2 regions of the Myroides sp. DW712 genome follow, and region 2 is predicted to be linked to the other one. Evidence: riboswitches for the same ligand, from Rfam matches in the RefSeq annotation. Region 2 holds a riboswitch; the other holds the start of a gene.
The links. Region 2 has a riboswitch for thiamine pyrophosphate ahead of ACLJX0_RS13255 (TonB-dependent receptor). Riboswitches for the same ligand answer to the same signal wherever they lie in the genome.
Positions count from the first base shown of each region.

Region 1: it holds a riboswitch for thiamine pyrophosphate, as region 2 does, so the genes downstream of both, pnuC (nicotinamide riboside transporter PnuC) here and ACLJX0_RS13255 (TonB-dependent receptor) in region 2, are expected to answer to the same signal.

Region 1 covers NZ_JBKFDO010000006.1:52,095-68,567, reverse strand. Annotated here, with positions in the region: gene gyrA (DNA gyrase subunit A) at 1-155, opposite strand, end outside; gene ACLJX0_RS06510 (ABC transporter substrate-binding protein) at 362-1,159, opposite strand; gene pyrF (orotidine-5'-phosphate decarboxylase) at 1,153-1,977, opposite strand; gene prfA (peptide chain release factor 1) at 2,041-3,114, opposite strand; gene ACLJX0_RS06495 (YceI family protein) at 3,209-3,814, opposite strand; gene ACLJX0_RS06490 (hypothetical protein) at 4,006-4,581, opposite strand; gene ACLJX0_RS06485 (hypothetical protein) at 4,544-5,119, opposite strand; gene ACLJX0_RS06480 (aminoacyl-histidine dipeptidase) at 5,194-6,666, opposite strand; gene ACLJX0_RS06475 (EamA family transporter) at 6,809-7,651, opposite strand; gene ACLJX0_RS06470 (hypothetical protein) at 7,777-8,802, opposite strand; gene pnuC (nicotinamide riboside transporter PnuC) at 8,789-9,385, opposite strand; TPP riboswitch at 9,409-9,518, opposite strand; gene ACLJX0_RS06460 (MFS transporter) at 9,624-10,994, opposite strand; gene ACLJX0_RS06455 (RDD family protein) at 11,520-12,308, opposite strand; gene ACLJX0_RS06450 (hypothetical protein) at 12,317-12,790, opposite strand; gene ACLJX0_RS06445 (RHS repeat domain-containing protein) at 12,787-14,313, opposite strand; gene ACLJX0_RS06440 (hypothetical protein) at 14,310-14,978, opposite strand; gene ACLJX0_RS06435 (ABC transporter ATP-binding protein) at 15,311-16,072, opposite strand; gene ACLJX0_RS06430 (FecCD family ABC transporter permease) at 16,072-16,473, opposite strand, start outside.
Region 2 covers NZ_JBKFDO010000019.1:63,711-80,183, reverse strand. Annotated here, with positions in the region: gene ACLJX0_RS13295 (HesA/MoeB/ThiF family protein) at 1-669, shown strand, start outside; gene aat (leucyl/phenylalanyl-tRNA--protein transferase) at 683-1,327, opposite strand; gene ACLJX0_RS13285 (DUF3127 domain-containing protein) at 1,372-1,863, opposite strand; gene ACLJX0_RS13280 (flavin reductase family protein) at 1,886-2,758, opposite strand; gene ACLJX0_RS13275 (sensor histidine kinase) at 3,068-4,210, shown strand; gene ACLJX0_RS13270 (HIT family protein) at 4,293-4,682, opposite strand; gene greA (transcription elongation factor GreA) at 4,701-5,177, opposite strand; gene ACLJX0_RS13260 (hypothetical protein) at 5,333-5,779, shown strand; gene ACLJX0_RS13255 (TonB-dependent receptor) at 5,823-8,003, opposite strand; TPP riboswitch at 8,077-8,165, opposite strand; gene arfB (alternative ribosome rescue aminoacyl-tRNA hydrolase ArfB) at 8,262-8,660, opposite strand; gene pnuC (nicotinamide riboside transporter PnuC) at 8,653-9,273, opposite strand; gene ACLJX0_RS13240 (Bax inhibitor-1 family protein) at 9,335-10,042, opposite strand; gene ACLJX0_RS13235 (4'-phosphopantetheinyl transferase family protein) at 10,092-10,700, opposite strand; gene ACLJX0_RS13230 (DUF4302 domain-containing protein) at 10,799-11,656, opposite strand; gene ACLJX0_RS13225 (substrate import-associated zinc metallohydrolase lipoprotein) at 11,660-12,535, opposite strand; gene ACLJX0_RS13220 (RagB/SusD family nutrient uptake outer membrane protein) at 12,541-13,965, opposite strand; gene ACLJX0_RS13215 (SusC/RagA family TonB-linked outer membrane protein) at 14,050-16,473, opposite strand, start outside.

The DNA of each region.
Region 1 (16,473 bases), on a different contig from region 2:
TACATACCAAATAACACTCTACGATGCACAGGTTTTAAGCCATCTCTAACATCAGGAAGCGCTCGAGATACAATCACAGACATTGAGTAATCAATGTAGGCTGATTTCATCTGTTCCTCAATGTTAATAGGAATCAACTTTTCTCCTTCAGACATAAGTATATTAAATTTAAATTGTCATTATTAAACGTGCTAATATACAGATTTTATAGCGTTTTTCCATACTCAATTGTCATGAAAATTCGTTTTTTTAGTATTTATTTACCGCTTCTTTTACTCGCTAATTGTAATTTCACCCTTCTTCCCTACAAATCTCATTGAGACAAACAAAAAACCCACCGTTAGGGGTGGGTTTTCTTATGCTATAATCGATTGTGTATCTGCTTAAAATAATCAAAAGCCTTACAAACGCGAGTTCCGTACCAGCTGAACATCTCTCCTTCGACAAAAATGGTTTTACCATGATGAGTAAAACGCCCTATTTCGAAGGCATCTTCTTCTTGAAAGGCATACGGCAAGGTTGGAAGGAACACTAATTCCGGATCGCCTTGTATGCGAATTTTGCGAATTTCTACTTCAGGATACGGCTCTATACGAGTTGCGTATACATTCTCAAACTTATTTAATGCAAGTAATTCTTGAATAAACGTACCTTCACCTGCTACGACAAAAGGATCTTTACCAACAAAATAAGCCACTTTAAAGCTTGGTTTATCGCTAACAAAGTCCATCAGGTCTCTTTGTCCAAATTGAATTTTATCGATCCATTTACGCGCCTCTGTACGCTTGTTAAACAATTGACCAAACAGCTCAATCAACTGAATGTTGTGATCCATCGTGCGAACATCCACCAGCCATACTGAACTAACCGCGCGTAAACGCTCTATCGTTTCGAGTGAATTCTCCCGTGGACACGCTATAATAATATCGGGGAGTAACAGTTTAAGTTGTTCTACATCTATTGCTTGAGGCTCTCCTAGCGTTTCTTTCGTTACGCGCAAGTGATACGGATGCATACAAGCGGAAGTAATACCCACAAGCTGATCCTCTAATCCTAAATCAAATAATGTTTCCGTAACGGCAGGTACTAGAGACACAATGCGCGTAGGCGATTGTTCAAAATGGTGCTCACGCCCCAACTGATCTTTTACTACTAACATAGTCTATCGTTTAAAATAGCCTCCATTTCCTGCTGCATTTTCTTTGCTTCTACTCTTGCTTTTTCAGCAAAATCTACTTGATTGGAAGCATATATAATTCCACGAGAAGAGTTGATTAACAAGCCTACATTTTCAGCTAGACCATATTGACAAACCTCTTGTAAACTTCCACCTTGTGCGCCAACACCGGGAACTAATAAGAAACTCCTAGGTGCTACTTCGCGAATATCTTTGAAATATTCTACTTTTGTTGCCCCCACTACATACATCAAGTTCTCTGCATTTTTATACCCTTGTGAAGTTTGAATCACCTTTTTATACAGCGGTTCTCCATCAATCAGTTGCGTCTGAAAATCGAAAGCACCTTCATTCGAGGTCAAGGCTAATAAAATGGTGTGCTTATTTTCAAAAGCTAAGAAAGGCTCAACAGAGTCTTTTCCCATATAAGGAGCGACGGTCACGCTGTCAAAGGCCATATCCTCAAAAAAAGCTTTCGCATACATGGAAGCGGTATTGCCAATATCTCCACGTTTTGCATCGGCAATCGTATAGAGTTCAGGGTAGTTTTCTTTGATATAGGCGATGGTCTTTTTTAGAGATTCCCATCCTTTTAATCCATAGGCCTCAAAAAAAGCAATATTGGGTTTATAAGCAACAGCCAAATCATGCGTGGCATCAATAATTGCTTTATTAAAGCTAAAAATTGGGTCTTCTTCCTCGAGTAAAAAAGAAGGGATTTTCTGTAAATCAACATCTAAACCGACACATAAAAACGATTTCTTCTGTTGAATTTGCTCCAGTAACTGTTGTGTTGTCATGCTTTAGTACTTTTAAAAAAAACCACACTAAAAAGTGTGGTTTCTTTGGTATGATTGCGTTTATTAATAAACGTCGCTTTCTTTTAATTTTTCCGTATTACTTACTAATTGTAATTCCTCGACAATTTTCTGAATACCGCCATTCATCACCCCATCCAAATCGTATAACGTCAATCCAATACGGTGATCTGTAACACGTCCTTGCGGGTAGTTATACGTTCTAATTTTAGCTGAACGGTCACCACTACTTACTTGAGAGTTACGCTTCTTCGCATCTTCTTCTTGTTTCTTCGCCAACTCCATTTCGTATAAACGAGAACGCAATACAGACAATGCTTTGTCTTTATTTTTGTGCTGTGATTTTTCATCCTGACACTGCGCCACTAATCCTGTAGGAATATGCGTCATACGCACCGCTGATTTAGTTGTATTTACGGACTGCCCTCCAGGTCCTGATGAACAGAATAAGTCAATACGAACATCATTCATATCAATGTGTACGTCAAATTCTTCCGCTTCTGGCAAAACCATTACGGTTGCAGCTGATGTATGCACACGACCTTGTGTTTCCGTTTGAGGCACACGTTGTACACGGTGCACCCCTGCTTCAAATTTCAACGTTCCGTATACATCTTCTCCACTAACTTCAAAAATAATCTCTTTGTATCCTCCAGAAGTTCCTTCGTTCACATCCACAATAGAAGTTCTCCAGCCTCTAGACTCGCAATACTTCGTGTACATTCTGAACAAATCTCCAGCAAAGATACTCGCCTCGTCTCCACCTGTTCCTGCGCGTACTTCAACCATTACGTTTTTAGCGTCTTCCGGATCTTTCGGAATTAAAAGAAATTTAATTTCCTCTTCTAGTTCAGGTAAGCGATCTTTCGCCTCTTCTAGTTGCATTTTAGCCATATCCACCATTTCAGCATCACTTCCGTCTGCTAAGATTTCATTGGCTTCTGCTATATTTCCTGTAAGATTTAAGTATTCAGCACGTTTTTCAACTAACTGCTTTAAATCTTTATATTCTTTGTTTAACTGAACATATCGTTTTTGATCCGCAATCACATCGGGTTGAATAATCAAATCCGAGATTTCGTCAAAACGCTGTTTTATAATTTGTAATCGATCTATCATATCTTGAAAAGCGATAATTTAATTGGAATGCAAAGGTAAAAAAAAAGAGGAATATATCCACATATTCCTCTTGATTTCGTATCTTTTATTGGTTTTATTTTTTAATTTCAACCGCAATCTCTACATCCGACCATGTTTTTCCTTCATGTAAGGCATTACAAGCTTCGTGTAAAGCATTGAACGCATCTTTTGCTGTGAAATCCGCTAGAATATCAATCGCACCATTTAATTTCACACCTGCTTCTGTTTCTTCATAGGTAAACTCTTTTTCTTTAGTAATCCCATTTAATGTTAGGTTCACTAAAACTTTACCCTCTTTGAACTCACCAAAGAAACCGTTGATGTTTCCAACTAATTTACTAAAGAAGTTTAAACGCAACGTTTCATCACGTGCTGGATCTCCTGTACTAGCTGAACTTGTAACAATTGAAAACTGTGCACCTTTCAATCCTTCTGCTAATGTCGCTGCTTCTTGATTTACTTCCGATAATTTTACTTGATCAAAAGTCCCTTTTACGCCTACTTTTGCAGGTGTTTTGAACGCAGTCCACTCAATCGCATACGTCAACTCTTTTTGTTGAGGCGTTTCTGTTGTCTGTTCTACGCCTTGTTCAGGTGTCGTAGTATCGGTTGATTTTTTATCTCCACATGAAATAGCCACTAAACTAACAAGAGCTAGTGCTAAGATTGATTTTTTCATACTGTTTTTGAGTTTTATTTCTTAAAGCAACTAATGTACAAAAAGCAATTTACAATTCACCTTGCTTAAAAATTAAAATTTCCTTAAAATATTTAAGAGTATACATCCTGTCTCTAGCGAATTTAAAGCTTGGTCATATTGGCTTGATATAAACAACTTCTTCTGATAAATGAAGCTTTTTAATGGTCATTTCATCGGATAAAAAAGGTTGTAGATTCTTGTAAAGGCGTTGCTGCTTCATAATCTGCTTTTGTAAAAACAAAGTGTTCCTTTCTGCGGTTATAGAAGCTCCTGTTCAACAAATTGCGATCATTACAACTGGTTTTTTCTTCAAAGATGGTCTTGCACTCTCCTTTGTCATTTTGATAGGTTTCAATCCAAGTTGTACTTTTTTCCTCGTTGTAAATCACCTCTAAAGTATTGAATGCCATATCCCTATAATCCTCTCTGCTGATATTATCAAAAAAATCCGCAAAGGAATACTCGGGAGCATCAACAGATACTGTTCGTTGTTCGCCAGGCGCAAACGAGATATAGCGAATATTTTGTATGCTTTGATCCGTGCGCTTCATCTGGGTATATAGCTTAAACGTAATAGGTACGCCGCTTTGATTCTCTATGGTATATTCCTGTAGGGTGTAGTCGTCTTCGCAACTACTCCCTAGACAAGCCAATCCCAAAGCGAAAAAAAGTGTTTTTGCTGTTTTTATTTTCATCTTAAATCCTGTATTAATCGCAATCACCTGCACAGTCTTGGGCCTGCTCATAGTCCTCTTTGGTTATCGTATAGTGTTCTTCTTTATTGCGATACAGGAAGGTATTCAATAAATTTCGTTGATCACAGGGAACAATCTCACCATAGTCATTCTTGCATAGTTGATTGGTCACACTCTCATAACTTTGATGCTGATACTGTTGTTTTTTCTGGTTGGCATAAATAATATCTAAGGTGTTAATCGTATTCGTTCCAGTACTGAGCATTTCCCTGTAATCATAGCTAGGAACAGGGCCTTTTTCTACATTGACATTTTCCCATTTTTCTCCTTGAGCTAAGGTTTTATACCGTATAAAAAAGATACTTCCATCCTTTTTCATCAAATAGGATTTGAGTACCACATCCACACCGCTTTGATTTTCTATTGTATAGCGATACGTAGTCTTTTCGGTCTCACAGCTAATGAAAGCCAGACTTAAAAGAAGAAGTGCAAAGAGAAAACCAGTCCATTTGCGCATAAAAGGTTGTGTTAGTCGGTTCATTCCATCGGTGAATTTAGGAGATAAATGTAAGTAAAATTCATTAATCACTTTAACTTAATTTTATAAAAAAAAGCACCAAACTTTCGTTTGATGCTTTTTTTAGTTTCACTGTATGGTACGTCCTAGTTTTTTACTGGGATTTGTTTCAAAATTTCTAACACAAAGTTCCAGAATTTCTGAAGGGATTCAATATTTGCACGCTCTGCAGGAGAGTGTGCTCCTTTGATGGTTGGACCAAAAGAAATCATATCCATTTCTGGGTAATGCGTTCCTAAGATTCCACATTCCAATCCGGCGTGACAAGCCACTACGTTCGGCTTTTCTCCGTGTTGTTTGTCGTAAATATCAACCAAAACATCTAGGATTTCCGAATTTGGATTTGGACTCCATCCTGGATATGATCCAGAGAATTCCACTTCACACCCCATAAGCTCGAATGCTGCACGCAACCCGTTCGCCACATCCATTTTAGAAGATTCAACCGAAGAACGCGTTAAACATTTTACAGTTAATTGTCCGTTTCCTACTTCTACTTTGGCGATATTGTTAGATGCTTCTACTAAATCGTCAAAATCAGGACTCATGCGGAATACCCCATTATGAGCGGTATACATCGAACGCACAAAGAAATACTGTGCCATCGATGGCATCACTTTTTTCGGCGTTTCTGCCTCGTCCAATTTATCAAAAATAACTTCAAATTCGGGATCAACCGTATGTAATTCAGCCTTGATATCTTCTACAATTTGCGTCATATCATACACAAAAGCCTCATCGTACATTTCTGCAATAATAACCGTTGCTACACTCTCACGTGGAATTGCATTGCGCAAACTTCCTCCTTTGATGGTTGCAATTTGTAAGCCAAAATTATCAAAAGAATCAAACAACAAACGGTTCATAATTTTATTGGCATTCCCTAATCCTTTGTGAATGTCCATTCCCGAATGTCCTCCGTTTAATCCTTTAATTGTAATGCGGTATCCCACTGAATTTTCTGGCGTATCTTCTTCGTCATATTCAGCTGAAGCCGTTACGTCAATTCCTCCAGCACATCCAATATCAATTTCATCGTCCTCTTCCGTATCTAAGTTTAAGAGAATTTCACCTTCAAGTAAGCCTCCTTTTAATCCTTTTGCACCTGTCATTCCCGTTTCTTCATCAATGGTAAAGAGCGCTTCAATAGCAGGGTGTGGAATCGAATCACTTTCTAGGATAGCCATAATCGTCGCTACTCCTAGTCCGTTATCTGCTCCTAAAGTTGTTCCTTTCGCGCGTACCCATCCATCTTCCACATACATTTCGATTCCCTGTGTATCGAAATCAAAATTTGTATCGTTATTTTTTTGGTGAACCATATCCAAGTGTGACTGCATCACAATAGTCTTTCTGTTCTCCATGCCCGCCGTGGCTGGTTTTTTTATAATTACGTTTCCTACTTCATCTTGGATTGTCTCTAATCCTAATGATTTTCCAAAGTCTACCATAAAGGCAATTACGCGTTCTTCTTTTTTAGAAGGACGAGGCACTGCATTTAAATCAGCAAACTTATTCCATACTTGTTTAGGTTCTAAGTTTCTTATTTCTTGGTTCATAATTTCAATCTAGATTCTTATTATTCCTTGTCCCTCAAAGGTAAACTATTCTCTTTAAAAATGGGACACTAACTTCTATTTTGTTATTTGACAGCAGAACTACTTTACTCATTACTTCAATTAAAAAGTTAATCAAGCACCATTAACTAACTTTAGGTGAAGTAATTGTAGTTCCTATACTTGCAAAAACTACACAACCTACAGATAGCCATTGTACTACGCTTAGGGCTTCCCCTAAGAATAACAAACCACTTAAAGCGGCAAAGGCTGGATGTAAACTGGTTAAAATACTAAAGCTCTTTGCGGGTATGCGCTTCATGGCTACGAGATCTAAGGTAAAGGGCAAGGAGCTCGATAAAATAGCAACAGCCAATCCCAAGAAGAAATAATTTAGGGTTAGATTCATCAATCCTCCAGAGGCGATTCCCACAGGCACAATAATCATGGCAGCAAATAAGGTTCCAATAGAAACAGCAGTACGTCCATCGATTAGTTTGGTAACTTTACTACCCATCACGATGTAACCGACCCAAAACATACCTGCTGTAAACGCCATAGCTAATCCGATTAGATCTACGTTATTACTCTTCCAAGGTACGATCAACAAAATGCCAATGCAAGCGAGCAAAGCCCATAGCACATCGAGTATTTTTCGGGATAAGAACAGCGCTAAGAGCAACGGACCGACGAATTCTACAGTCACCCCCAATCCCAAAGGTACACGCTCAATAGCGAAATAGAAGAGTAAATTCATTCCTCCAATACTCACGCCATAACCCAAACAGCAAAGCCACTGTTGTTTATTCAAGGCCTTAAAATTCGGTCGATTAATAATTAGTAATAAGATGGCAGATAAACCAATGCGCAAGGAGCTTGCCCCTGCTGGTCCCAAGACTGGAAACAGCTTTTTTGCTAAAGACGCTCCTCCTTGTACACACATAATAGAGGTTAAAGCGGCTGAAATAGCAGTTCTTTTTTCACTCATTTCAAACAGTTAAAAAAAATAAACTTTACCCCTGCTTGGGATAAAGTTCATTCTAGCTGCAAAAATACAGCTTCAGAAGAAGTATCACAATGGAATTCTCCTTTTTATTTTAGAAGCAAAGCGAATTACATGCGCTGCTCCTTTAATTCTGCTCTAAAATTGACGTGTTGCGTAGCGGTAAAGAAATCACAAAACACCTGGTGTATGGGTTGGTCTATCTGTGTGGCCTTAATCCCCAATTGTACATATACTTGGGTAATTTGAGGAATGAGTTGTTCCAATACGCATTCTCCATAGTAGTGAATTTCCTCTTCTAATGTCGTGGATATGGGAATATTGTGCTCCAATAATCCTTCTAATTGAATCGCATATGTTAAGATTCCTTCTAATGCAATTTTGATTCCTTTTTGATGGGTATGTAAACGGTTATGGTCTAAAAAATTACTTGCTTCATCCATAAAATGGGCCGCCATTCCTAAATAGTTAACCAATAGCGTTAAATCGGCAAAAAGGCGAAAGGGAATCTTGATGATGGCATCCTCTGTATAAAATGTATCATAAACAAAGTAGTAATCCGCAGGAATAACGGCCTGTTTTACTTCAAAGGAAAATGTTCCAGTTGCTTTCATTCCCATGGATTTCCAATTGGGAATGATGGTCACTTGATCTTTGGGAATAATAAACGAGCGAATAACTGCTGTTCCATCTGCTTCCAAGACGGGCTTTCCTTGTTTAAATACCTGGGCGTTTAGGGTGAAATGGCTCAAATAAGGCGCTCCAGTAGCATAATGCCAAAGTCCATTCACAAGATAGGTTCCATCTGCTTGTTCATCTGCCGTTCCGCCAACCATACCACTCCCACCAAAACAGGTGTATTCACTAGCAAATAGCTTTTTAGCTGTTTCTGGTTGTATATTTCGCGCAAAATAATTGGCTCCAGCACAAAGTGTCAACATCCACCCTAAACTCCCATCTATTTTAGCCCAATCATACAAATGGAGCAAGCCTGTTCTAAAATCACAGCCCAAACCACCATAGTTTTGAGGTACCCATATTTGTAACCAGCGTTGCTTGTAAATATGTGTAATCACTTCGTCTGATATTGCCGTTGCACCTTGCATAGCAGTTCTCAGTTCATTAGCATTCAACATAATTTTCTTCTTTTAACATTTGACTCCATTTGATATATCCCAATACAGCCACAATAAACAGAAATACTGTTAATCCTGCATAGAGATAGAGGTTTTTGTGCACCATCAAAGGTACAGCAATAAAGTTACTGATATTTAATAAAATCCAATTCTCTACCTTGCGTTTAGCCATCAACCACATTCCTGCCCAAGCAAAAGCGGAAACAATCGCATCCCAAATAGGCACATCTGAATCCGTATAATGGGTTAGGAAAAACCAGAATATCCCAAACGTAAAACTAACAATTCCTATAACAATGAGCTTCTCCTGCCCTGTTGTAGTGGAAATCTTGGTTTCTTCTTTTTGCTTACCGTATTTCCAATAGAGCCATCCATAAATACTCATTCCTAAATAGTAAAGATTGAGTGTAAATTCACCATAGAGTTTGGAAACAAACATGACATAAAGCGTCAAAGCAATACCAGCAATACCAAAAAGATAGTTGTTGGGATTATTTCTCCAAGCCAGTACGACTTGAATCATAGAAAAAAGAACGCCAAACCATTGGGTTCCCGTTGTTTGTTGTAAAATGTCCTGCATCATATTCACTTAAATTAAGTACATGATGAGATGATAGTTTGATTATCCCTACGCTAGTATTACCTAGATCAGGTGTGGAATGACTTCCAGGGTATCATCTCAGCCGCAATTGCTCGCAGCACCCCTTTCAAGGCACAAAGGTGGTCTTTTTTTTTGACACTAAAAAACACAAAGGCTTAAGCTTTTTCAATCAAAAGATAAGTTTCTGTTAATCAAATCTCTATTTCCTGAATCACAGGACTCATTCTAAAGACTTCACTAACTTTCGGCTTAAGAACAACGCTATGATGAGAAGTACACATAAAATAATCAATACGGCTGCAAATGCCAAGGTATAATTTTCCACCGTTGCTATAGCAAAAAATATGCTTCCAATAGCCGCTACGCCAAAAGCTGAGCCAATTTGCAGTCCACAGTTAATCACACCCGAAGCCAATCCAGCAAAAGCCGTTGGAATCTGACTTAAACTCAATCGCACGACAGCTGCTAAAGTGAGTCCCATTCCACTGCCAATGACAAACAAATCGAGCTTAAATAGCAACGGATGAAAATGATAGAGCGTCCACAACAATAAGGCAAATCCCAAGCAGTAAACCAGAAGTCCAAAGGATAAAATATGTTGTTTTAGGTATTTACTCAATACAGAAGAGCTCAACGACATTAAAATAAAACCAACACCAAAGGGAATAATAGCCTTCCCCGCTTCCATACTCGTCCAATGTAATTCTTTTTGTAAGTAAATACCAAAAACCAAGTAAAACACCCCACTAGCATAGTAAAGAAAACTAATCATGACGCCTAATTTTAAGTTTTTAAATTGGAAGACATCGAAATCAACGAGCACAGACTGTGCTTGTTTTTTGCGTTTTTTTTCCACCTGTACAAATCCATACAAAAAAATAAAGGAGCTCAATAGATACACCAAAGTTTGTATTGTAATTCCATGTTCAATGAGCGTGGTTAATGGATAAATAAAACTCATTAACCCCAAGCTCAAGAGTAAAGTTCCACCATAATCAATCTGTTCTTTTGTTGAAAGCGTTGGTTTAGGCAAGAGTAAGCAAGCTAAAATCAAAGCCAACAATCCAACAGGTAGATTGACCAAAAAGATAATACGCCAACCCAAACCAAAGAGATTCCATTCAATTAATAAGGCTCCTAAATACTGTCCGAGGGCTGCGGCAATCCCAAAGGTAAAGCTGTATAGCGCCATGACCAAGCGTTTTTCTCTCTCGTCAAATAGGGTATGAAGAATGGCTAATACTTGTGGAATCATCACTGCTCCTGATACGCCTTGAAAGATACGCCCTACAATCATTACGGTTGAAGATTGCGCCACTCCACACAGAACAGAAGCGCCAATAAATCCCGTTAATCCAATCAGAAATATCGTCTTTCTTCCATATAAATCACCCAATCGCCCACCTGAAATCTGAAATACCGCATAGGCACAGGTATAAAAAGACACAATCATTTGCAATTCGCTATTACTAGCATCCAACGCTTGTTGTATGGAGGGTAAGGCTAAATTGACGATGTAAAAATCTAAAGGAGAAAGAATGGTGGCCAATAGCAAGATAAAGAGAATGAACCACTTATTTTTAAAAATCATACTTTTCTATTTATTCCTCCTAACAACTTCTTGTTCAGAGGTGGTTTCATGCACAAAAGTCTTCTATTCTAGTGGATTGTAGATAACGGATAAAGAAGTAGGATATACGTAGGAAGGTGTTTTTTGGAGGTTTGCTGGGGGTTTTGTTCTAGTTTGGTTCGGTAAACCTGCCTCCGAGCCTTGTAAAACCGTTGTTTTACCGAAGCGTTCCCGAACAACTCCCAAACAAACCTAAAACCAAACAAACATAACTATTTGATAATGTAGTATTTATATTTTTTAAAGACAGGAAAAATAGTCTTTTTTAACCTTATTTACTCCCTAATTTGGAAGAATTGGACAGCGGGGGTTGTTTTTTTGGTTATGTGTGATATATTAAATGTATCCCTAGATTATCTAGTAGGCAATACGGATATCATAATCGAAAAAGACCTACTAAACAAAACTATAGCTATCCTAAAACTCCCAGACGATAAGAAAAATGTAGTCATGGAGCTGCTTGATTCCTTCCTTAAACAAACTAAATTACAGCGTATTATATAAATACAAAACAGTTCCATCCTCTTTTTGCATTTCAACTAATCGCCATTCACTTTCTGGTTCTTTTTCTAAATAAACTAAAACCTTAACAGTTTGTCTCACACCAATAGCCTTTATTTCTAATAAAGCCTGACCATATCCATTGTTAATACTAATATTTCCAGTAGGAAGCATACCGTAGTTCATGACAGTTCCTATTTCGTTTTTTAGCTGTTCGTTTTTTTCTATTTCTTTTATAGCAGTTTTATAAGCATCTGATTTTTTCATTGTACTTCCAACTATAAAAAACACAAATAAAAAAAATAACATCCCAACACTTATTAACGCCATAATACGTGAAACTTTTGAGGATTTAAGAGGATTCTTTAGCACAACCGTTTTTGCAACTTTATCGCCTAATCTTTTCTTTTGTATATTAATAGCCAATATAATAAACTCTATTGGCCATATAATCAGGAAAAGATTACGTAAAAAAAGTCTACTGAAAGAAGGAACTTCATTAAAGTTCTCTTCATCTCGAACCCTAATTCCCATAATCCATTTACCAATACTCATTCCTTGATAACTATCTTTTGCAAAATAGAAGATAATCCCGGGTACTAGTGCAGAAAGTAGTATTGGTATAATTTGTTCTGTATTATTCCCATTAATTAAACTTTCTCCAAAAAACAGAAATAAAATTGTAACTATTAAAAATGTTATCACAAAGTGATCTATTAAAAAAGCTGCTATTCGCCTCTTTTTACTTGATTTTATAAATTCTAGTGCTGTCATTTCTTTAATTATGTACTTGGTCGAGTATTAAACTCATCTATAACCAAAATAGAAAATAATATTATACAATAAATGTTAACGTCACTCTTGCCATTAAAATCAAATGTAAATGATGACTTGAAAAATTTTAAATCGTTATTAAAATTTCCAAAAAAATTATTATTTACAATGAAATCTCCTTCAAATTTCCATGCTCTTATCTTTTTGTTTAATGAAATAATATCATTTTCCACTTTTAAATATAATTTTCTCTTAAGTTTAAATAAACTAATCTGTTGATGTAATTTTTGACCTATTATCAAGTATTTTTTATTAAATCCAAAGAAATTCTTGATTTCTAGTTCTAATAATTTTACTCCATGGATATCTTCTATATAAAAAATATCCTTAAGGAAGTATTTATAAGTTAAACATCTAAATAACAATTCATTATCAAAGTAAATATCTGTATTTCCATTCAAAGTTATTGCTGTATACATCATTTTCTCGTTTTACCTGTTAAACCTATTTTAAGTGAAACATCGATTCCTATTATGGCTTTAACACCTACACCAAGATCTAGAACATAATTATTAGATCCTGCGGGAGTTCCTACTTTAGCAGCTATTTCCCCACCTCCTAAAGATGTTTTATTCGTTAAATGAGGCATTTTAGCCATCTTTACACTTTTTGCAGGACCTACACCCCATTCGGATTGAAGGTTCCCATGATTAGGATAATAATCTAACAATTGTCCACTAGGTGTCATATCTTTAGTAACATAGTCCAATTTACCCGAAATAGCAATATTTTTAAAATAGGGAACATTTAATGATCCACCAATAAAATTATGTCCTGTTCCATCCCCCCACCTTGCTATAGGTTGATCTGGATTTTGATTACTATATCCTAAACTTCCTATATCCGCAGTAATAGCTCCTGCTTCAATACTCCCGAATGGAACAGTCAAACCCGCTTGCAAACCTATACTAGCTTTTCCTTCAACTTCAAAAACAGGTCTTCCTCCATCTCCCTTAATACTATTATAAATGAAAGACATATTCAATCCTTGATTTCCACTTTCATCTTCATAAGAGGAATGATTTGTATAAAAATATTCTTTACGTTCTTCATTATACATAATATCACTACTACTATCATCTCCATTCCATAATTTATGCCACCATGCTCCAAATTTTGTCTCAAAAAGACCAGTAGGGTCCGTATACATTACTGGATTATTAAGCGAGTAGCGATACGGTGTCCAATTAACTGCTTGTTCCGCCAACGGGTCCACATTCATCCATCGACCCAGTGCAGCATCATAATTCCTTGCACCGTAATCGTATACATTCAATCCTAACTCATCTTGTAACTCTTTAGCATTATACTGATACTTATAGTGCGCGCCAATCGTATTATTCTTCTCGTTGTATCCACTATGCGCCAATCCAAATGGATAGTAATTCGTTTCTTCAATGATCTCACCAACGTCAATCTTGTCGTTTTTATTGGCATCCGAATAGCTTAAACGGACATTACCGAGGTGGTCGCGGTATTGATACACATAGTTTTGTGTTTCTGCATCAAAATACCCCTCTGCGGTAGGAAAGAAACGCAATACCCCATCAACATATTGGAAACCATCCTGATAATCCGTAACAACCGTGGTACTTCCTTGGGTTACTTTTTTCTGTACTTTTTCACCTGTGGCTGTATAAAGGTAGTTAATTTTTCCACTGCTAAAGGCAATTTCCGTCGGTAAATTCAAGTGGTTGTACTTGATTCCCGTTATGCCTTTGTTACGATCTACTTTTAAGTTGCCAAATTCGTCGTAGTCGTAGTGTTTCGCTGCTGTACTGCCTTGCTTAAATCCATCGGTATTGTTGGAGGCATCCACCACCTTTTGGAGTTTATTGCCTTCGTAGCTGTAGGTCAATTGATCTAAATCCAACGCAATAGCTGTATTCACATTACGTCCTTTGCGGTTAAGGGTTAAGATGTTTCCATTTAAATCATAGCTCATTTTTTCATCATACAATCCACACCCAAATCGTTATATGCCCCACCATAGCTCTTTTGCCAAAGTAGGGTTCCTTGGTTATTTAAACGCAAAATCCAGAGATCCATCCCTCCATAATATGGCACTGCCTTATCTCCTGACACAATGGAATTACTATTGGCGAGTACGACATAATCTCCTCCTTTTAAAGCAATCAGTTTAACGATTTCTTCCGTTCCTATTCCACCATAGGTCTTTTGCCATTCGATGGTCTTGGCTGCATTGAGCTTCACCAACCACAAATCTTCCTTGCCTTTGTTCTCTTGTGTTTTATCTCCTGATTTTCCGGAAGTGGACGTGATCCCCAACAAGAATCCACCATCACGCGTATGACAAATACTGTGTAGATAATCATTACCATCGCCACCCAAGCGGTATTGCCATTCTTGGGTACCGTCCTCCTTCATCTTCCACAACCAGGCATCAATATTCCCTCGACGGGCCGCCTGAAGATCACCACCTTTATCAGAAAGGGAACTCCCTGCCAATAAAAATCCATAATCGGCTGTAGGCAACACATCAAATAAATACTCTGCATGCGTACTGCCCAACGTCTGTTCCCAGACAACTTTTTGACTAAACCCTAACGTGGTTGTCAATAGTACAAATAGAAGTACTTGTATTCTCATAGACAAACTATATTTTTATTCTCATCAACTTCTTTCAATTATCCAATACCTTATTTCAAGAACTGCATCAAAAGTTTTCGCAAAAATACTTACTTAAATTAATATTTAGTTAAATAATTATATTTTAACAAGTATAAAAAATATAAATACAAATAAACAAACTAAAAAACATTAAAAGTCAAATAAAAATTAAGAAAATAAAAACAAAACTAAGAGTAAATCAAAAACACAACCCTTTTAGTTCTAAAAAAGCAAAGGGTGCAACTAAGGAAGATAATGGGATATAAGATTACTATGCGTGACAAAAAAGCTCTCCACTGAACCTCATCCAATCAATAGTAACTAAAAAACAATTCCTTTTCTGTTTGAATCACCTTGCAGTCCACGCCGAAAATCACGTGAATTTGCTCTGGGGTTAATACAGCTGCAGGTTTACCTTGGCCATACACTTGGGTATCTTTTAAGGCATAGATATAATCACAAAAATTAGCGATTAAGGATAGATCGTGCATCGTGGCTAAAACGCCAATATTTAAAGATTTGACTAGACGCAATATTTCCAATTGAAAGCGAATATCCAAGTGGTTCGTCGGCTCGTCTAGAATAATCAATTCCGGTTGTTGGGTCAGAGCTCTGGCTAAAAAAATGCGTTGTTTTTCCCCTCCTGATAGCGTAGAAAGCGGTTTATCTTGATAGGCCAACATATCAACCTGTTCCAAACTGCTACGCGCCAATTGATAATCCGTTTCATCAAAGGCTTGCCATCTTGATTTAAAGGGAATTCTCCCCATCAACACTACCTCTAAAACGGTGGTATCAAACATCGTTTCGTTAAATTGACCTACTACCGCAATTTTACGCGCCATCTCTTTTAAGCTATACGTCTTGATGTTAACTCCTTTATAAAACACTTCGCCTTGTTTGGCTTGTAATACCTGATAAATAATTTTTAAGAGCGTAGATTTTCCACAACCATTACATCCTACAATTCCAACAAATTGATTGGGTTTTACTTGGATATTTATTCCGTTTAGAATAGGGCGAGAAGGATAGTGAAAAGAAATACCTTGTACTTCTAGAAGAGGATATTCCATTAAATTTTCTTTTTGTTCATTACTAAAATAACGGCAAATAAAGGGCAACCAATTAAGGCAGTAATAATACCAATAGCGACTTCACTTTGGGGGATGAGGATGCGAGAAAGCCAATCGGCTCCGACTAAGAAGAGCGCGCCTATGACCGCACTGTACAACAAGGTCCAGTGGTGCTTACTCCCCAACAAACTGCGAACGATATGGGGAATTGTCAATCCAACAAAGCCAATAACTCCACAAAAAGCAACCACTAAACTGGTTACTAAGGTAACGAGTAAAATGGAAATAACGCGTTGTACATTGGGGTTTATACCAAGTGTAACTGCAGATTCGTTGCCCATCATCATAGCGTCAAGATCTTTGGTATGCAATAAAAAATAGACCAGTACGCCCACTAAAAC
Region 2 (16,473 bases):
AGTTTAGCAGAAGTTGGCACAACAGGACAACTTAAACTAAAAGAAGCCAAGGTACTCGTTATTGGAGCAGGTGGGTTAGGTTCACCCATTTTGACGTATTTAGCTGCCTCGGGTATTGGGCATTTGGGTGTTATTGACTTTGATCGCGTAGAAGTACACAATTTACACCGTCAAATTCTCTTTACCGAAAGCGATATTGGACAATACAAGGTAGCTTGTGCGGCCAAACGCATCCAACAGCTCAATCCTCATCTTGTTTTTTATCCCTACCAAGAGCGATTAACTGCGACCAACAGTGAAGCTATATTTTCTTCTTTTAACTATATCGTAGATGGAACTGACAATTTTGAAACGCGTTATCTTGTCAATGATATATGTGTGAAATTGAACAAAACACTGATTTATGGGACTATTTTAGGTTTTCAAGGACAACTAGCTGTATTTAATCACAAAGGATCGAAACATTTACGGGCAATTTTCCCAGAACCTCCAAATCCCAAAGACGTACCCAATTGTAGTTTACATGGGGTATTGGGTACTTTTCCTGGTATTATTGGCACGATGATGGCTCAAGAAACCATCAAAGTAATTTTAGATCTTCACCCCTTACACAATCAGTTGTTACTGATTGACACTTTACATTGGAACATTCAAGCGGTAAACTTTTAGCGCTTGAATGATTCTATATGTTTAGGTATTCCATATAAGCTTCGCGAGGAATTTCAATTGCCCCGAGTAAGGCTAAATGAGGATTATACACTTGACAATCTAATAATCGATAATTTTCTTTTGCAAGTTTTTCAATCAAACGATGAAAAGCTATTTTACTAGCATTAGATACCAAAGAGAACATACTTTCCCCGCAAAACACACCGCTGCCGACATCTACCCCATATAATCCACCAACCAATTGACCGTCTTGCCATACTTCAACGGATTGAGCATACCCCATTTGATGCAAGGTACAATAGGCCTCCAACATCTCATCTGTAATCCAGGTTCCATTTTGTCCTTCTCTTTTTACTGTTTGACAATGGGTAATCACCTGTTTAAAGCACGTATTATACGTCACGTTAAAAATGCCTCTATTGAGGATATTCCGCATACTCTTGGAAGGTTTAAAATGCTGTGGAACAACGACCATTCTCGGATTCGGCGCCCACCAAGTAATGGGTTCACCCTCTTCAAACCAGGGAAAAACTCCGTGTTGGTAAGCCAAAAGCAACCAATCAGCTGTGAGTGCACCGCCGATGGCTAAAATTCCAGATTCATGTGTTGTTTCTACTGGCGGAAAACCAGGATATTTAGGGTCTAAAATCGCTATCATAAAGAAAAAAAATCCCCAACCTTAAGATTGGGGATTTGTATCAATTAGAATGGTAAATCATCGTGATCCTCCTCCGTGAATGACGGTGCTGGAGGGAACTGTTGTGTTTGAGGCGCTTGTGGCGCTTGTTGTGCAAACTGATTTGGAGTTCCTTGATTCCCTTGGTAATTTTGGTTGAATCCTCCTGCTTGTTGTGCAGGTTGTCCCATATTCGGTTGTTGCATGTATTGATTTTGCATTGGTTGTCCCATTCCTTGTGCAGGCATGTTACGCTCAATTCTCCAACCTTGAATCGTATTGAAATAACGTACTTCACCTTGTGGAGACGTCCACTCTCTTCCTCTTAAGTTAATCGATACTTTTACTGGCTCTCCAATTTGAAAGCTATCCAATAAATTTACTCGATCTTGTGTAAACTCAATTAAAATATCTTGTGGATATTGTTCTTCCGTAGTAACCACAAGTTCTCTTTTTCTAAAGCTTGAGCTAATATCTTGTGGCTGCCCAATCACCTTAATTCTTCCTATTACTTCCATTATATCTTTTTTTTCCTGATTGTTACTTTGCTAATATCATATTCCAAGCCAAAGGTACATTATTTTCCTCTAAATACTTTTTCGCTTGCTTAAATTTCTTTTCAAGATCTCCCGATTCAACAATTGCTTTTGCTTCCACATTCGTAGATAAAAAAGCTTGAATTTCTTCGGTTGTAGGCAAGTGTTCTACGTTTCCTAAGATTCCTAAATCATTACCTGAAAACACCAAACTATCAATTGCTTCTTGCGGGATAATATCCACACCTAACCCCAAGGTTGTCAATGGTTTTTCTACCTCAAACATCCCTTGATTGGCACGGCTATACCAGTTGCCTCCCATACGAGAAACAAGGTCAATTTTATGTTGATCGATCCCTCCTTTTTCATTGAGAATGGCCTCATCAATATGCATTTTCACTACTTCGCAGATCACTAAATTCCCTGCTCCGCCTTCCATTCCTAAGCCAATTACTTCTTGGACAATACACTCAAACTGAACGGGACTTTCTTTCACGCGGAATGGTCGAACTTCTTCCGATTCGATCATCGTAAAACCAGCTTTGATGAACTCATTCACCCCATCTTTATATTCCGTACTTGATAATGAAGTTTGTTGTACCATATCGTAATTCACTACGTTAATCACCACTTGCATGGTTGCTTGAACATTGAACAACGTATGCTTACACGTATTATCACGTACTCTTCTAGAAGGTGAAAAAACTAAGATCGGTGGATTTGCACTAAATAGGTTAAAAAAACTAAAAGGGGATAAATTGGGTTTTCCATCAGCATCAACTGTACTAGCTAAAGCAATAGGTCTTGGCCCTACAGATCCTTGTAAAAAACCTTGCAATTCAACAGTTGAAATATCTTTTGGGTTTATTGTTTTCATTTTATTTTTTCTTTTTAGGTAGAGGAGTAAAGGTAAGAAAAGCAGATTGAACCACAAAAAAACACAAGAAACAAACCGAAAATTTAAAGGATATTTTTTCTTTTTACTTTCCTGTTATTTAAAAAATTACAACATAACGAGATAAACAAAGTAGGATTTTTCAACTTAAACAAGGATTCATTCTACTAAAAAACTTTTTTTGCGTTTGCGTTCAGCGCCACGTCACTATCATTCAAGCTAAAAAGCTCACAGGACCGAAAGAGTATCCCTTTTTTTAATTACCTTTAAATCTCTAAATTAATAGTCATCTTGAAAATAGAAAGAGAACTTATCCGTTGGATCCTCATCGCTACTGCCTTTGTGGTTTTGTTGCTTATTCTTTGGAATACGTATTCTTTTTTTCAGACGTATAAAGAAGAGGAGCGCATTAAAATGGAAATTTGGTCTACGGCATCCAATACCCTCAATGATGCGAATCCTCAAGACACCAATTTGGAACTTCCCTTGTTAATCCTAACCAATAATACGACGATTCCCATCATACAAACTAATGATCGAGACAGTATTTTGGCTATGGTGAATGTGCCCTTGAAAGTTCAACAAAATGAAAAAGAAGCTACAAACTTTTTGCGCAAGCTCAAACATGAAAATGCGCCAATCGAAGTGGAAGTGGGCAAGCAAAAGCAATACTTGTACTATGGTAATTCTTCTTTACTCTTAAAACTCAAGTACTATCCGCTAGCATTAATTCTAATCTTTGTTTTTTTCACGGTGTTAATTATCATTTTCTATCGCAGTAATAAAATTGCTGCACAGAATCGCTTGTGGACGGGGATGGCTAAAGAAACGGCGCATCAAATCGGAACTCCCTTATCTTCTTTATTGGGATGGATTGAGCTTATGAAGTTAGAAGAGGTCAATCCTGTTATTGTCGAAGAAATCGAAAAGGATGTGAAGCGCTTACAAACCATTGCCGATCGTTTTTCTAAGATTGGTTCAAAACCACAGCTAACTCCAATAGATATCATCGCTGAAACGTACAAAACCTATGCGTATTTTCAACAGCGTTCCTCCAAGCAAATTACCTTTAATTTTATAGCTCCTGACTGTGAAATCAACGTTTTACTCAATCCAGAATTACACAGCTGGACGATTGAAAATCTAATTAAAAATGCAATTGATGCGACAAAAGGCAAAGGTCAAATCGAACTTGTTATTTCTGAAATGGGTCCGTTTGTTCAGCTTTTCCTCACGGATACAGGAAGTGGGATTCCGAAGAAGAAATTTGAAAAGATATTTGAACCAGGTTATACATCAAAAAAACGAGGCTGGGGTTTGGGATTATCCCTATCACGGAGAATTGTAGAAGAGTATCAAGATGGAAAAATCAGGGTCCATCACTCCGAACTAGGCAAAGGAACGACCTTTGTGATTACGTACAAAACAGTCTAAAAACAGCGATCAATCCAATAAAAAAGCAGTACCACACGGATGTCGTACTGCTTTGTGTTTTTTCGATTCTCTTTGGTGAGAATTATACGTATTGTTGTACTTTTTTTACGATTTCTTCAAACTCCGCAGGGCTTAAGCTTTCTTTTTTACTAAAGCGAATATCCTCCATGGTTTGTAGCGGAATTAAATGCACGTGTACATGCGGCACTTCTAATCCTACGACAGACATTCCAATGCGTTGACAAGGAACTGCTTGTTCCAAGGCTTTCGCAATTTTTCTTGAGAATTTCATCAATTCTACATAGTGTTCTTCTTCCATGTCAAAGATTTTATTAATCTCTTGCTTTGGAATACACAGGGTATGTCCTTTAGCATTGGGATTAATATCTAAAAAAGCTAAGAACTGATTGTTTTCAGCGATTTTGTATGCTGGAAGCTCTCCCTTGATTATTTTAGTGAAAATTGAACTCATACGTACGGTGTTTTAAAATTAATCTCTTGAAATTTCAAGAATCTCAAAATTCATTTGTCCATTAGGTACTTTAATCTCTGCAATTTCACCCACAGATTTCCCTAATAATCCCTTCCCAATAGGAGAAGTTACAGAAATTTTTCCTGCTTTTAGATCTGCTTCACTTTCTGCTACTAAGGTATACGTTAAAACCATACCATTAGATTGGTTTTTAATTTTAACTGTTGAAAGTACCAAGGCTTTTGATTCGTCTAATTGAGACTCGTCAATAATTCTAGCACTGGCTACTACTTCTTCCATTTTCGCAATTTTCAGTTCCAGTAACCCCTGTGCTTCTTTTGCAGCATCATACTCCGCATTCTCCGATAAATCCCCTTTGTCTCTTGCATCTGCAATTGCTTGTGATGCTTTTGGACGCTCTACACTTTTTAACTGCTCTAATTCATCCTTTAGCTTTTTCAGCCCCTCAGCAGTGTAATACGAAATTTTACTCATAATTAACTGGTTTATATAAATAGAAAAAATCCCATGAAACGGGATTTTCTGGTGCGTAAAAATATTTTAATATTTATTTAAATAAATTATCTAATTCTGTATTGTCTACTTGTCAAAGTTAATTAATTAAATTTGTTTTACAAATATTTTATGCGATGAAAAAAATTTTATTCTTGCTTCTGATGCTATTAATTAGCTTCAGTTGCTCCAAAGATAGCGTGCGATACAGCAATCCATATTTACCGAATAATCCCGTTTCTATTTTTATTGATCTTAATCTACCAGCCTACGATAAATTAAAATTCCCGAATAACTCGGTTATCATCGAAAATCAAGGTGTTTTAGGGGTAATCATCTTCAATGCAGGGCCTTATTATCTAGCCTATGATATTGCTTGTCCAAACCATCCCGTAGACCGCAATTGCTCACGAATGAAATTGAATAAACCCGGGGATATATTCCTCACCTGTACTTGTGAGCAACATCCGACGCCACTAGAGTACAGTCTACTTACAGGGACTTCTCAAACCCCCGGAGCACAATATCGACTCCAATTCTATAACGTTATTCAAAAAGGCACTACGTTAAGTATTAATTACTAAAGCAACAAAAAAAGGATGATCTAGTTGACCATCCTTTTTTATTTTAAAACTTCAGCGTTACACCTGCCAAAATATTGAACGTAGCTTGAGGATAGTATCCTGCTCCATCAATGGCTTGTGTACCATCAAAATCCGACCAATAATATCCATTCGACACATATTTTACATCAAAGAGGTTATTGGCTAAAACGGATACACCAATGCTTCTAAACCATTTTTTCACAGGAAACTCATAGTTCAAGCTCAAGTCATTGACAAAATAAGAATCGAGTTTCGAATTTTTTGCTTCGATATTTGACATATACTGCTCTCCTACAAATTTCGTGAGTAAGGAAACACTCATTCCATCCACTGGAGTATACGTTATTGCATTGGAGGCAATGAAATCAGGAGAGAATGCGATGGACTTGGTTCCAAAATACTGCATTTCTCCTTCCCATAAATAGGATAAGTTTTTGTTTTTATTGGTACTTACTGTTATACTTGGGTTCCAGTACCATTTTTCCAACACTTTTACTTGGGCATCAATTTCAATTCCTAAACGATAACTGTCTTTGATATTTTCACGTACCGATGCTCCCACATCATTCAATTGTCCTGTTAACACCAATTGATCTTTATACTTCATATAGAACGCATTCACATTCAAAGCCGTACGCTCTGTCTGCAATCTCCAGCCCAATTCAAAATCGTCTAATTTTTCTGCTTTCGGCAGTTGATCAAGCTGACGTTCTTTATAATCCGTACGATTCGGTTCTTTATTAGCTCTAGCATAGGAGAAATAGAACTGATTTTCTTCATTCGCTTGGAAGGTAATTCCCGCCTTTGGATTAAAGAAATTAAATTTTTCGTTTACTAAACCCGTTTCTTCTCCGTTGGCTTCATAGGTTACGCGTCTGTATTGTAGATCACCAAACAAGCTCCATTGAGCTGTAAATTGCCAAGTTGCTTTACCAAAAAAGTTCAAATCTGTTTTGACGGCATGATCGCGATAATACTCTTGTTTATAGTCGAATTTAACTGGTTCTTTTGCCCATAAGACTGAACCAAAGTGATCTCCTTCATATTTATTGGCTCCTCCACCTACAACAACATTCCAAGCCGCTGTTTTGTAATTGGCATTAAATACCATCCCATAAAAATGATTATCTAACCCTTTTCTACGAATTAAATCAGATTTAGCAATTTCATTTCCATCAACGAAAACAGAATCAAAACCGTAGTCTTTCAAGGCTTGTTTTTTCTTGTAGTTTTCGTAGTACCCATATCCTTTGGTATAATGTAAGGATACGTTAGAACTCCACAAATCAGACCAGCGCTCACTCCAATGCAATTGATAGTGATCTTGTTTGTAATTGTCGGTTTCATTGTTGTAGAATTGCGTATTACCTTCGTCGTCTTTATATTTTCCAGAAGGATTGTAACGTCTACCAAACTCGTCTATTTCCTCTTGAGATACGCCATTCCACGCTTGATATGTCTTTTGTTTTCCACCGAATACCAAGGCTTTAATCAACGAAGTATTGCCCACATATACCCCTTGCAAGAAATAAGATCTCAAATCAGAAGAGGCGCGATCAATATAACCATCCGAATGAATATCCGAAAGACGCCCAGCGATCTCAAATTTATCATTGATTAATCCTGTACTAAATTTAACCGTTGATTTACGCGTATTATAGCTTCCGAATGAATTGGCTATTTCACCATTGGCTTCTTGTGCATAGTCATCGGTCTTTAAATTTAGACTCGCACCAAATGCAGCCGATCCATTGGTTGACGTACCTACACCGCGTTGTAGTTGCAAATTTTGAACAGAAGAGCCAAAATCGGGCATATTTACCCAAAACGAACCTTGAGATTCTCCGTCATTGTATGGAATTCCGTTTAAGGTAACATTTACCCGTGTTCCATCAGAACCACGTACACGGAAACTCGCATATCCAATTCCATTTCCAGCATCCGTTGTTGTTACTACGGATGTCATTTGCGACATTAAGACGGGAATATCTTGTCCTAGATTTCGTTTAGCCAATGCCGTTTTGGACAGGTTTTCATAGGCAATCGGTGATTTTCCATCCACGCGAACGGCAGACAGAATAATTTCATTTAAGGCGGTTTTTTGAATAGAATCTTGCACAACCTTATCTTGTGCCTGAGTAGGCAACGTTACACTAAGGCCTAAGCCAAAAATAAATAGTGATTTTACAGTTAGTTTTTTCATTCGTAAAAATACTTTCACAAATAAAAGGGGCAATTATTGTTTGATTAATAATTACACGTTCCCATGCAAGGTAGTACTTGCTTTATATATTCCCTTGGCAGCATTACCTGCCCAGGTTCTACGGGTATGATCTCAGCCTGTTCGGCACCCCTTTGAGATTTGAACTGCAAATATAGGCAGTATTATTTAGAATAAAAATAAACGTTTAACTCTATCTTTTTTATTTTCACTGGCATCCAAGCGTATCCTTCCAAAGGATTAAAAGATGCGTTTTCGCAACTCTTTTTTCAACGATATTTTCTTTTTATTCTCTTTATTTTTTCGTATAACACTTTTAGGCACCTTCGTTTCTTTACGGATTTTTTGCTGCACCAATGCAGTCTTCAATAAAGCTACTAATTTTTGGATGACCAGTTCCTTGTTTTTTACTTGGCTTCTCGTATCTTCTGCACTTAAAATTAAGAGCCCCTCTTTTGAGATATAATTACTCAATTTTCTTGCTAACCTACTTTTCTCCTCCTCATTAAACACCGTTGAATCTGCGAGTGGCCAAAACAACACCACTTTAGAAGACACTTTATTGACATGTTGTCCTCCGGCACCTCCACTTCGAACGGCTTTAAAATTTAACTCTCGTATTAATTCTTGTTTATTCATGTTTTTGTTTATCTAAAATTTTGTACCAAGCCACATAAGCCTGAATCACTAAAACAGTAAAAATAATAAATTGAAGCGCTAAAATCCCCAATCCACGATACGCATAAAGCGGAACGGATATTATATTTCCAATAAGCCACAGGGTCCAATTTTCAATTTTCTTCAATGCCATATAGTACATTCCTAAAAAGAAAACCCCTGAAGTAAAAATATCAACATAATTTTCGGGTGCGATTGGCGTATCCGTCAAACGATACACGGCATACACAATAGCAATGGTAAACAAGAAAACAAGTATCCCCCTTCCCTTTTCTTTCGTATTGGTTCGACTGATGCGCACTACTTGATCTCCTCCCTTTATTCTAGACCAATTATACCAACCATAGATACTCATACAAGAATAATATCCATTGAGAATCATATCGCCTAAATAACCGGCTAAATAGAGCAAATAGACCGTAATTACCGTTGCTATTAAACCCGTAGGATACACGAGTATGTTTTCTTTGCCCGCATACCAAACACTCAGGATACCGAAAATAAAGACGATACCTTCTAAGCCAATGTTCAGCCAACTCGTCTCCCGATAGGCTCCAAAGAAAAACTCAATCATACTTTTATGCTATAAAAAAAGCCATACGATTGGTATGGCTTTAGTATTTATCGTATTGGGATTAATTACTTCTGTTCATTAGAATTCTTAGGATATACCAGAACAACAACATTAACGATGCAAACAAGCTTAACGCGGCTGGCACATATTGATCTGCTGCGAATTCATTCTTAATTTGCCAAGTCGAGTATAGGATTGATCCAGATGCAAGCCCAACCATAGCTAAGGAGAACCACAAGCCTAAATCAAAACCAAACAACATCCCTGCTACAATCGTTCCTAAAGCTAGGAAAAATCCAAGTGTTAAGATGGAACGCAGAAAAGAGAAATTAGCATTGGATCCAAAGACTACCCCTGTTAATCCTAAGAATAGCGCTAAGGTCAATACTCCCGCTTGTACAATTAAGGAAGAATCTCCTGTCATACTTAAGGCTACGACTAAAATAGGTACAAACAAAAATGCTTCTGCTAAGACATAAAGCATAAAACCAGCATATTGTTGTGGTCTATTTGCTGTTTTATAAGTTAGGTTTTGCGCAAACCAAGTAATTCCCATAAAAGCGCCTAAAATGATTAACCAAGAGAATTTACCCATCCCCAACAATTGAAACATTCCATTCACCACAAAGGGCGTATTCAATAAAACTGTTTCAAATACCATAAAGGCAAATACACCTAAGGCTAAATTACCGTAGGTTCTTTTGTAAAACTGTGCTTTCACCGTATCCGATTCATGAGCAACAGCATAAATGTGTTGATTATCTTCCATGTTTATTTTTTTTGGCAATTTACGAAAATTACCACAATTAAAATTTATTTTAATAGCTAACAACAAATACGTAATTCCCTAAGCGAAAAGTATGATAGTGTAGCTGTTTCTGAAAATCATCTTGCTTAATCTTCGCTTGCTTTTGTTCAACATGTACTTCCATATCTTGGGCAAAACTCAAGCTACGTGAATTACACATTTTAAACAACGCTTCTTTCACCGACCAGATTTCCGTTAAATACATTTTTTTATCTTCTAAAGGAACTGGTGCCAAGGCTAATTCTCTTTCATTACAAAATTTACCACTCAAACGGATAATTTTATCGCGAATCAGTTCGACATCTACCCCAATATTCTGCGCACTAATGGCTACGATGGCATAATCGAACGAATGTGAAATTGAAATATACTCCCCTGTGCAAAGACTCGGCCTACCGTTTTTATCATAGCACAAATCACAATCAGCAAAATTCAGCTGACGCAAAATTTGACGCACCGCTAAGAACGCTTTTTGGTGGTTCTCCGCTTTCATCTTAGCCAAGCGCATTTGACTAGCCGTACTTAATTCAAGCCCTATTTCTAATTCTAATAATGACTCTGTAATATGCCATACATATAATTTTGCTGACTCTACTGTTATTTCTTTTACTAGTCCCATAAATAAAAAAAGTCAGTATTGTATACTGACTAAATGAATTGCAAAAATACAATTTGTTTGACATAAAAAAAAGAGTCGCAATTGCGACTCTTTTTATATTATAAAATAATGATTGAATTCTCTCCAACTTCTCCTTTGAAAACTCCATTTTCCAATTTCAATACTGAAATTGTAGATCCATCTTCAAATTCAATTGCAGGACTTACAATGATTTCATCTATGTTGAAACCAATTCCAATTCCACCATTACCGTTTACAGATTCTGTCTTATCATCATTCAATACAGTAGCATATCTTGATTTTGCGGTGTATCTAAAATTATAAACCGTAGCTCCTTCATTGTCTGTAACGATCAAGCTTCTTTTAGATCTTAGAACCGTCATTAAATCTTTATTCAGTTTTAAATTCGTCCAATCCTCAGCAGTAGCTTTTGTCATTTTTATTTTAACTCCTTCTCTTGGAGTTAGGAAATTAATACCTTCTGAATCAGTACCGTAGTATAAAAACTGAAAATCACCTTTATAACCTTCTCCTTTTAAATCATTATTAGGATAAATTGAGTTATCACTTAGTAGGTGAATATAATTTGCGTCATTAAACATCAAATTTACAGTACTACCTATAGGACTAACTAAAAAGTGAGAAGTTCTCTTTTCTAAAGGATTCCTACTCCATGCATAACCGGTATACGGATCAACATCACTTATCATCGTCACTTTGTTATCTTCAAAGTCATACAAATAAGTAAAGCCTCCTAATTGTGAGTCATCTGTGAAATAGATCATTTTCCATCCATCAGCAGAACTTAATAATTCATTTTCAAGCTCTTTTACTCTTTTCTCCGTACGTACTGAAGGACTATCGTCAAATTTACTCTCAAAATTATCGCTATTACAAGAGCTCAAAAGACTTACTAGAGCAAACGCTATCGCTCCATTCAAAAATACTTTTCTCATATCTTAATTATTAGCAGCTTCAACAATATCAAGCGTTCTCTGACGCGTTTCCTTACACAGTTCATAGAAGTCAATACCGAAAGCTTTATCATAATAACTAACAACCATTGCTTCTTTTTTTCTGATTTTTTCTTTACCTGTTACACTCGAAATAGCGTTTACCTTATTATTGTACTCAACAATATCACGTAACATCCAAGAAGCTTGCTCAGCAAAATCTTCTTTTCCATTTGAACGTGCATAGTTAGAAATAAAGCCTAAACTCCAAGCTTCAGCATCACTTGCGTTTTGCCAATCTGCACGATAAGCATTAGACGTAATAGCCATATAGTTTTGCTCATCAAAATGAACCCTCTGATTCAGAATGTGAACATACTCATGTTGAATCGTATGAATAAAGTTTTTAACAGCAGCTTCACTTTTCAGCTGTAATGCATCTACCTCAAACAAAGAGATTCTATAACCTTGCTCAGCTAAACCTAACGTATTTGTCCCATTCGTATTCATATTTCTACTTCCAGTAAGAACCAACTCACGTGGCGCTGTCTCTTTTACGAATAAGGTATCAGCAACTGTAGCATAAGCATCAAGCCAGATTCCTTTTACAACGTCTAGCGCTGGTCTAACATTTTCTTCAGCGGGAGGAGTTAAATAGCGTTCGATATCTACTTTATATGGATTCCATTTATGAAATACTCTAATGTTATATAGATCACGAAATTCTTTATCAACCCAACGATCAATATCAGATTTGTTCTCATCTGGAGTAACATTTAATACAGATTCTCCTAATTTATCATCTTTCTCACAAGAAGCGAACAAAGCGCCTATCGCTAATACTGTTCCTCCAAAATAAGCTAAATATTTAGTACTCTTCATAATTTTTAATTTTTAGGATTATCAATTAATCCGTCGGCAACAGCGTGTAAAGGTAAAGGTATCTCTCTTCGCAAATCGCCTTTTGGTAGTGTAATTGCAGGAGCATCTTTGAATGTATGAACTACTTCCATATTTAAACGTTTAATATCTAACCAACGTTTTCCTTCGTGTAAAAACTCTCTACGTTTTGCCTCTAATACCCCTTTAAGTACAACAGCTTGGTCATCTGAAATACTATAAAAAGGTGTAAACTCATCCGCTACAACAGGGTAGAATTCTTTCATCTTTGCAAGCGTCAATACATCAGTAGCTGGATTATACCCAGTTGTTCTAGTTCCAATATAATAAGACAACTCCGTCATTGCCTCATCCAAACGATTAGACATTACTAAAGCTTCTATTCTATTTAAATAAGCTTCATCATTTGAGAACAAGACATAATTTAAATATCCAACACCAGTTCCTGCAGTAGGATTTTCAATTTTGAAATACTCCCAGAATTTTGGCATCACCATCAAAACTTGATTATTCATTGAACCGAAACTAATATGCCAAGCTTTCTTAAAAGGATTTACGTTAGCGTAAACCTGTTGATATCCATCGTAAGTTAAACCAAATCGAACATCATCTGCAATATCTCTAAAATAATAAGAATTTACAGTAACCATTAATAAATTCGTTTTATGTGTAGATCTACCATAATCTATGTACTGATCACCTAAGCCCAATTCACCTAAAGCTTCCATGTCACGAATGTATGCACCAACAGCAGGTTTAGAACCTAAATAGCTCGTGTTTTCTAATACTTTATCCCACTCACCAATACTTAAATAGAAAGTCGAAGCAAAAGCTTTAGCTGCATCTACATTAAAGTGGTAACCAGAAACTTTGTAATCATTCGTGATGTACTTTAATCCTTCTTCTAAATCAGCTTCGATGTTTTTATACACTTCAGCAACTGAGGCTCTTTTATATTTTTTAACTAATACCCCTTCAACCTCAGTTACATACGGTACTCCTAAATCAGAATCCGCCGTAGCAGGATTATACGGTTTTGACCAAAGTGATACCAATTGAAAATGAGCATAAGCACGTGCTAGTAGAGCTTCAGCTCTAATACCATTTAAACTACCATCGGCATTCCCTAATTTATCAATTGCTTCCAATGCTTGATTTGCAGCAGCAATAGCACTATAACAAGCATCCCAGTAATCCGATGGTGTTTCAGGTCCCGTATCGGAATCAAACTCCCAACGATAATTTTTACCGTTTGTGATAGTTTCAACTGATGGTCTTCCTGTATCAAAAACGTTATCAGAATATGTCTCTGCAAAAGCTGCCATTCCTCTTTCGGGATAAGCAGTTACAAGAAGCTCTGCTATCTTGTCCTTACTATTTAACTCTGTACGGTTATCTGGCGTCTCATCCAAGAAATCACTACATGATACAAAACCAAGTGAAGATAAAACAACAGTAGCCACTAATATTTTAATTCTTTTCATAATTCGTCCTAATTAAAATCCAACATTTAAAGTCAATGAATATTGTGTCGTTACTGGCATTGCTACCCCTCCAGACATAAAGAACTCCGGATCTTGACCGTTTAATTTCTTATCTGAATAAATCAACCATGGATTTGTTGCAGTTGCTCTTAAAGAAAAATTAGAGAAACCAATTTGTTTTTTCAATAATTCAGGGAACTCATACGTTAAAGAAATATCTTTTAAACGAACAAAACCACCATCAGCAATTCTTTCGTCAGAGTAATCATACGTATTATATGCTCTATTAATAGCATTTTTTCCGTAATTTCTCATTAACATTCCTTCAGCCATTACTGGAATACTTGTTTTTGATTCATCTCCAGGGTTAATCCATCTATTATTCATGTCTTTGGTGAATACATCCATATCAGACATTGAAGAATATTGTCCTTTGTACATTGGGTTCAATCTAATTTTATTTCCTCCTGATGCTACAACAAATACGTTCAAGCTCCAGTTTTTATAAGTAAATGAGTTTGATAAACCTAATGATTTATTCGGCTCAACTGAACCTTCATATTTTAAATAACCTGTGATATTCTCACGGTCTTGTAAGTTAGCTCCAGAAATATTATCTGTTACCCCATCACCCATAATAAACGTCGGTAATCCTTCGTGGTTCAATCCCGTGAATTGGTAAGAGTAAATAGAGTTTCTTGGGCGTCCAACTACATTACCTCCTGTAGGAGCAACTAAATCAATTGCACGAGAAATATTTTGCAATTTTGTAATCTCCTGATCATAGTATGACGCATTAATTGTCGTAGACCAAGTAAAATCAGGTGTTACAATATTTTTAGTTGTAATAGCGAACTCGATACCTTTAGTAGTCATATTCGCGTTGTTTCCTAATTTAGATTTTTGTCCACCTACACCAGATGTTGTAACCCAGTCAATCAAGTCAAATGCTTTTCTTTGGTATGCATCCGCAACCAATTGTACTCTATTGTTCCACAATCCTAAATCAAAACCAATGTTCAATTCGTGTTGTTTTTCCCAAGTTAAATCAGCATTTTGTAAATCCTCAATTCTCAATCCATTTTCTCTGTCAACCATAAACTCTCTAGTTGTGATAAAACTTTTGAAAATAGCCAATGAATTCGTTGCAGGACCAGCAGTTGCAGTTAAACCATAAGAACCTCTTAATGCTAAATTACTAATTGTCTCATTGTCAATTAAGAATTTCTCTTGTTTTGCATTCCATTTTCCAGAAACCGTCCAAGTTGGTAACCATTGATTACTTCCTGTTCGCCCTTGTCTATTTGAACCATCATAACGTCCTGTTAAAGACACTACATAACGGTTATCATATGCATAGGTCGCTTTTCCAAAGAAACCTACCGTTCTTTCTCTATCTTGGTTAAATCCATAGTACGAACCACCGTCTCTAACTAATTTCTCGATTACTAATGGATCAATAAAAGGAGTCATTCCTCTTTCGTATTGCAGACCATATGCTTCAACATTGTCCGCATCACGGTCAACGTATCTCATCTCTGTACCCACGAATCCATCTACTTCATGTTTGTCTCCAAATGTTTCTTTGTATGAAAAACTATTTCTTACGTTGTAAGACAATAACGTATTGTCATATCTATATTTGATACCTCCATTTGGCATAATAACTCTTGGAGAAGCTGTTGGATTATCTGGGTCTTTATATAGGAAAATATTTGCATTTTCAACCACTTGTGACTCTTTTGCATTATAAGCTCCTACAACGTTTGATTGCTCATAAATATTATGATCTCTTCTTGAATTTACGTAACGTGCTGATGAATTCAAGTTATACGTTAATGTAGGTAAGATTTTATATTCTGCATCCATTTGAATTTTAATATCTTTTACATCCACTTTCATTTGGTTGTAATCCAATTCGTTTAAGATATTAAATGGCGCCCAGTTCATTCTGTTATACTCTAAATTTCCATCATTGTCATACGCGCGTAATGTTCTAGACGTATTTAACGCATAGCTAAATGGGTTGATGTCAAAATCACGTGATGTTCCACCGTTCACTACGTCTGTTTTACTATCGTAACTTCCTGGCGCATCTTGATTACGTATAGACACGTTTGTACCTAATGTAAGGTTAAATTTATCGTTTAAATAGAAAGTATTTTTCAAGTTCATTGACAATCTACTTACTTTATCTGCAATACTCCATCCTGGATCATGATAGAAACCAATAGAAGCAAAATACGCATTTTCTTTACCTCCTCCTGAAAAACTCAACGAGTGGTTTTGTGCAATAGATGGTCTAAACAATGTTTTAAACCAATCTGTGTTTGCCATTTCATATTGTCTCAAGAATTGATTAGAATTCACATCATCATTCTTTACAAGGAAACTACCATCAGGGTTTACTGTACCAATAGCATTAGCTAAGTGATA